One region of the Flavobacterium sp. 9 genome, then DNA from elsewhere that is predicted to be linked to it. Evidence: riboswitches for the same ligand, from Rfam matches in the RefSeq annotation. Region 1 holds a riboswitch; the other holds the start of a gene.
What was found. A riboswitch is a leader RNA that binds a small molecule or an ion and turns the genes downstream of it on or off. The one in region 1 is predicted to bind S-adenosylmethionine.

Region 1 (3,428 bases):
GTTTAGATTTTAACCCTCTCGCAAAAGCAAGTAAGAAAAAATAATTGTTTAAGATCAAAAGAAAATTAAATGAGAGAATTCAGCGTTATTTTATTGGGTTTGTTTGTTTTTCTCGTTGGTTGTGATAAACCTAAAAGTGAAACAATTATCAAAAAAAATATAGAAGTTACTACCAATAAATGTCTGCCTCACTTAAGTGATAATCCAAAACTTGAAAATGAAAAGGTACTTATTTATAGCGAAGAAGGGAATGATTCATTAATAATTTCTAAAAATGAATTGAATAAAATTGAAATACTATTTCCAGTATTCAAAGCAGAATTTCCTTCAAATCCCAATGAATCATATGCAAGTAAAACATGGGAGAATTATATCAATCAAGACGGAAAAGAAAAATCCATTACCTTTAGTAGTGAAGCCGGCAGAGATAATTTTTGTTTAATATATGCGTATTATCTCAAGCAAAAAAATGGAGAAGAAAAATTCAAATCAGAAAGAGAAAAGCTAATTCAATTGTATCGTGCAGTAAACGGACTTTACGAAGGTCTAAATTATAGCGGAACTTATTACGGACATCAACATAAAAGGTTATATGCTTCTGCAGAATATTCTATTTATCAATTAACAAAAGGAAAAGAATATTTTGAAAAGAAGTATAATTTCCAAAAGCAAAAAGATTTATATATCAAAACGTTGATTCAATATGTTTCGGATGAAGAAAGTCAAAATGTAGATTATCAAGAAGATCGCAGATATAATAAAAAAAGAGCAACCGAAAGAGCCGAAAAGCTTCAGGAGAAAATTAATATTTTAGAAAAATTAATTACAAATTATTTCTACTTAAATCAGGTTCAGAATTTTGAATTAACGTATTACAAATAAAAGAGTGTGGAAGATTGGTTTAAAAATTTATTATATAAGAAAACAAAATTGGATCTAAATAAACTGAGAATAACGAATTTATAGATCACCAAGAAGCAATGAAATTCTTCAAAAAACATTAGCAAAACACAGATAAAATTTTAAACTTAGAATCTCAGAATCTTAGCAACTCAGAAACTTAAAAAAAACTTGCAATTGTTAAGGTTATGTCTTTACTTTGCACTGTTCTTAAAATTACTGAAAGTTATCACGAAAGGCGGAGGGAAAGACCCAATGAAACCTTAGCAACCCTTTATCATAAAGAAGGTGCTACATTCTACTTTGTACTAATCATAGTATCTAAGATAGATAACACAAATACATAAAAGTATTTCTCAAAACACTTCCTGACAACTTACAATATAATTTTACCGAATTCACTTTGGTATCATGAGCGAATCATTGACGCATTTTTGCCGTCAATCGTTCCCGCTTTCGCCTATATCTCTCCATTTCATTACGAGGATAACGGCTCAATCGGGGCTAATGAGCTAACAAAAGTGAATTTTTGGAATTAATGTGAATCAAAATGACGTATCCTAACAGGTTTTTAATCCCGAGGCTTCGGGAATGTTAGGTATATATTCAAGATAATAATAAAATTAAAAAAAGCTTGACATTTAATGTCTTAGCAAGAAAGGGAAAACCATGTCGATAACAATTCAGGAAGCAATAAAAAAAAATATCCTAATCCTTGATGGAGCAATGGGAACAATGTTGCAGCGCTATAATTTCTCCGAAGAAGATTTCCGTGGAGAGCGTTTCAAAGATTTCCCACATCCATTAAAAGGAAACAACGATTTACTATCCATAACACAACCACAAGCAATTCGCGATGTCCACGCCGCTTATTATGAAGCGGGTGCAGACATCGTAGAAACCAACACATTTTCAGGAACCACAATTGGTATGGCCGATTATTTTCTGGAAGATTTGGTTTACGAATTAAACTACGAATCGGCTAAAATCGCAAGAGAAGTAGCCGATGAGTATACAGCCAAAAATCCGGACAAACCACGTTTTGTTGCTGGTTCAATTGGTCCAACAAACCGTACTGCAAGTATGTCGCCAGATGTAAATGATCCGGGTTATAGAGCCGTAACATTTGACGATTTACGAATTGCGTACAAACAACAAGTAGAAGCCTTAATGGATGGAGGTTGCGATTTACTTTTGGTAGAAACCATCTTTGATACTCTAAACGCAAAAGCAGCACTTTTTGCAATCGAAGAAGTAAAAGACGAGCGTAATCTTGATATTCCAATTATGGTTTCAGGAACGATTACAGATGCATCAGGAAGAACACTTTCCGGACAAACGGTTGAAGCGTTTTTGATTTCAGTGTCGCATATTCCGTTATTGAGTGTAGGATTCAATTGCGCTCTTGGAGCCGATTTATTGAAACCGTATTTGAAAACATTAGCACAGCATACAAGTTTTAATGTTTCGGCGCATCCAAATGCAGGTTTACCAAATGCTTTCGGACAATACGATGAAACTCCGGAACAAACTCAGGCTTTCATCAAAGAATATTTAGACGATAATTTAATCAATATAATTGGCGGTTGTTGCGGAACAACTCCAGATCACATCAGATTAATTGCTGAAGTTGCGAAGGATTATAAGCCACGAGTTGCGCCGGTATTAGTATAAAGGAAATGAAAGGAAATAACATTAATACAGATTTGATAGGGCCAATTCTTTTCTGTGGAATAATGTTTTTGCTGTTTTTTCTTTCGCATAAAGATGCGGATGAATATAATAAATACGAAAAGACGTTTAAAGGTGAAACGATTGGACTTGCAACCAGATTTGAACGTAAAGGAAAAATAGATTATTTAAGATATTATTTTTATGCAAATAAAAAAATCTTGTCTGAGATTTATAGCAATGATGATAATCTTGTAAATAAGTTTTTTAGAGTAAAATATGACTTAAATAATCCCGAAAAAGGAAACTATATTGTTTTAGAAGAATTAAAACCTGATTCAATCACACTAGTTAAAGCAGGTTTTACTAAAACCAAATATTACATATATGATGGCGGTGTGACTTGTAAATATATAGAAAAATCAAAATGGAAATAAATGTTCCGTAGGAACAACAGTAAAAGGGAAATTGTTTCAAAAACGATAATTGAAATCGTGAAGAATAAAAAGTGGTTTTGAGATCAAATTTGCGTGAGGGATAGAAGTGGTTAGCCCACAGCCTGACGAAGGAAGTGCGAGGACTATGAACGGATAGCCCGATTCGCCGCGGCGAACACGCCCAAAGTAAGATTGAAAATAGTAAAGTGAGATTGCTTCGTTCCTCGCAAGGACAAGCAAGACGTTGAATAAAAGTTCGAGAGGAACGAAACATATTGTAGCAATGGAATTTATTCCGTTGAAAATTGAAAAAAAGAAATGGCAGAAAATAGAAGAGACCTTGTATTAGCAGGATTAGAACCGTTGATTATTACGCCAACTAGTGTTTTTGTAAACATTGGTGAACGTACGAATGTTACG
Region 2 (3,428 bases), 3.6 Mb from region 1:
TATTTTTCTCGAAAGCAAAGGTGTTGATATGATTATCGCTTCGGGTTTTGAAGCAGGAGGACACCGACCTTCTTTTTTGGCTTCAGCCGAATCATCTGTAACCGGAACTTTTGTTTTACTACAGTTAATGCGCGAAAAAATTAAAACTCCTATTATTGCCGCTGGAGGAATCGCGGACGGAAAAGGAATTGCCGCAGCTTTAACATTAGGCGCAAGCGCAGCCCAAATTGGGACAGCATTTTTAGCCACCGATGAATCGAATGCATTACCAATTCACAGAGAAATGCTGTTTTCGGATGCAGCAAAATACACAACACTTTCACGAGCTTACACAGGAAGACTAGGACGCGGCATCACAAGCCGAATCGCAAAAGATATAATAGGGAAAGAATTAGATGTCCTGCCTTTTCCGTTACAAACGACTTTTATTTCGCCATTGCGAAAAGCAGCGCTAGATCAACAAAAATGGTATATGATATTATTCTGGGGAGGACAAATTTCGCCAATTTTAAAACACACAAAGGCGACAGCATTAATGCATTCCTTAATTGAAGAAACGACAGCTTATTTTGAGGATTTGAGGTTGTAATCTGGTTTTTGTATAAAATTTCATGTCGCTTCTCTGAAGCTTTTTAATATATTATAATTGTTTTTTTCTGTAAATATGATGTCTTTCAGGGCTTAATGTAAGGCTGATGCTATGTCGCTTCTCTGAAGCTTTTTTAACATATAGCAATTGTTCGTGCTATAAATATGATGCCCCTCCAGGGCTGAATAAAATTCCGTTAGGAATGTAATATTTATAGAAAAGAATTTATTAATTTAAGTGGAGCCCCATCAGGGCGATATATAGTTACGATAAAAATAAGCAAACTCATTTCAAAAACGGAATGAGTTTTTTTATGCTTTTTCTACAACATAAAAATGATATTTGATGTTTTTCATCAATCAAGTGTATGAATTTATGTTATAAAATAAGAAAACTTCAAAAGAATTTTTTATAGATAAATATTTATTTTACAGTCATTTATGATATAGAAAATAGGCTGTTTGAATAATTTCTGAAAAAATATTCTTAAACTATACTAATTTTATAGAATTAGTATATATATTTGTATCACAGAAAACTTCTGTATGATACTTATCCAGAAAGACTGAGGGAATAGGCCCAATGATGTCTTAGCAACCTGTTACCGAATAAGGTGCTAAATCCTTCCTGCCTTGCGGGACAGATAAGAAAGATTTCCTCAAAATCTGAATAAGATCATGAATGTTAGAAATTATTTATTTTTTAAAATGAAAACAGACTCAACTTTATACGCGGCTTATGAATTTTTGAATTCAATTTTTGATGCAAATAGTATTGCTGTTTTCCGAATGCGAAAGCATTAAACTCTATCCAATTTCCCTTTAAATAGCATTTGCTAAAATCCATTTTGCATTGGGTTAAAGGAATTCTGTTGTCTAATTTCAACTAAAATAAAAATCATATTATCACTTAAAAATCAAAACAAAATGAAGAAAATACTATTAGGTTTCGCTTTATTTCTTGGAGTTACACAAACTCAGGCGCAAGACACCAGCTTGCAATTAAAAGGAACTGTTGTAGATACAGTTGCGCAATATGTTTATCTCCAGAAATTCCACAATAAAATGTTTACCACAATTGATTCGGTAAAAGTAAAAGACGGAAATTTTAGTTTTAAAACCAAAGTAAAAACGCCTGAATTATACGGTTTAAGCGTAAATACAGAAGACAGTCCATTATATATTTTCCTTGAAAAAGGTCCAATAACTGTAAAATTAAATCCAAAAAAATACTATAGCGGATCTGTAGTTGAAGGTTCTGAAACTCAGAATTTATTCGAAACCTACAGAAAATCGAAAGATGTAGAAATCAGTAAATTCATTACAGAAAATCCAAAATCTATCGTTTCGGCTTATGTTTTATACAGAAACTGGTCGTACAGATTAACGCCGGAGCAAATCACTCAAAATATTGCTTTGCTTGATAAAAGCCTTCAAAGTACCACTTACGTGAAAGAATTAAAAGAACTGGTTACCGTTTTGAACGGATTGGCGGTTGGAAAAAAAGCCCCTGATTTTACCAGCACTAATCCAGAAGGAAAACCAGTTCGCTTTTATGAAAATTTAAAAGGCGGTTACACTTTAGTGGATTTCTGGGCTTCATGGTGTGGACCTTGCCGAAAAGAAAACCCAAATATCGTAGCGGCTTACAAAGAATTTCATGATAAAGGATTCAACATTATCGGAATCTCTTTGGATAAAAAGAAAGAAAACTGGATCAAAGGTATTCAGGATGATAATTTGACCTGGACACACGTTTCTGATTTACTTTTCTGGAACAGCGCCGTTGCTAAATTATATGGTGTAAGAGCAATTCCGGGGAATTATTTAGTGGATTCAAAAGGAATTATCGTAGCAAAAAATCTTCACGGAGAAGAATTACAAACTACGCTTAAAGCACTTTTAGGACAAGCAAATTAATTTTTTAAACGCATAGAAACATAGTTTCTCTTTATATAGATAGGCGTTTTAACAAATCCTGAAACTTCGGGAGAAGCCTTGTATCTAACTCGACAAAGAAAATTTTACCGCAAAGTTCACAAAGGATTACGCAAAGTTCGCAAAGTTTTGAGAATTACGCTTTGCTTTAAGATCACAAAGGGATTGTGTTTAAAGCTTAATTTAATGATATCGAGCTTTGGGATTATGTGTGAAAATCTAGATTTTTTCAAACATCTTTTATTTAGAATAGAATCTATGTTTCTATGTGTTTAAAATACAAACAATAATAAATTTAGTTAATTTAAATGATAAGGAAATGAATGCTATTGAGACAGAAACGAAACCAATTGAATTGGAGTGTTATTTTTCTAAATTCAGAGAAAACACAGTAGGCGTAGATCACACTTTTAAATCGGTTTATGGAAAACAAAATTTGCTGTATGCAGATTGGGTTGCCAGCGGAAGATTATACGTTCCGATCGAGGATATTATGCTTAATAAAATTGGTCCAATGATTGCCAATACGCATTCACTTTCAAGTCAAACCGGAAAAACTTCGACTTATGCTTATCAATATGCCAGAGATGTCATAAAAAAATCTGTTAATGCCAGCCAATCTGATGTTTTGGTTACGACCGGAACCGGAATGACGGCCGCTTTATCAAAACTGCAAAGAATAATGGGCTTGCGAGCAAATGATGATAATGATAAACCTGTTGTTTTTATCACGCACATGGAGCACCATTCTAATCAGGTTTCGTGGTATGAAACCAATGCCGAAGTTGTGATTTTGCCTCCTGATGAAAACAATTTGGTCGACCCGAATATTCTTTCGGAAGAAATTAAAAAATATGCTGACAGAAGTATAAAAATTGGTTCATTTACGGCTTGTTCAAATG

Region 2: it holds a riboswitch for S-adenosylmethionine, as region 1 does, so the genes downstream of both, CLU81_RS00520 (TlpA disulfide reductase family protein) here and CLU81_RS15370 (homocysteine S-methyltransferase family protein) in region 1, are expected to answer to the same signal.

Annotation. Positions count from the first base shown of each region.
Region 1 covers NZ_PEEU01000001.1:3,714,151-3,717,578, forward strand. Annotated here, with positions in the region: gene CLU81_RS15360 (TfoX/Sxy family protein) at 1-44, shown strand, start outside; gene CLU81_RS15365 (hypothetical protein) at 70-882, shown strand; SAM riboswitch class I at 1,124-1,237, shown strand; gene CLU81_RS15370 (homocysteine S-methyltransferase family protein) at 1,570-2,574, shown strand; gene CLU81_RS15375 (hypothetical protein) at 2,580-3,008, shown strand; gene metH (methionine synthase) at 3,327-3,428, shown strand, end outside.
Region 2 covers NZ_PEEU01000001.1:120,329-123,756, reverse strand. Annotated here, with positions in the region: gene CLU81_RS00525 (nitronate monooxygenase family protein) at 1-589, shown strand, start outside; SAM riboswitch class I at 1,139-1,239, shown strand; gene CLU81_RS00520 (TlpA disulfide reductase family protein) at 1,516-2,508, shown strand; gene CLU81_RS00515 (aminotransferase class V-fold PLP-dependent enzyme) at 2,846-3,428, shown strand, end outside.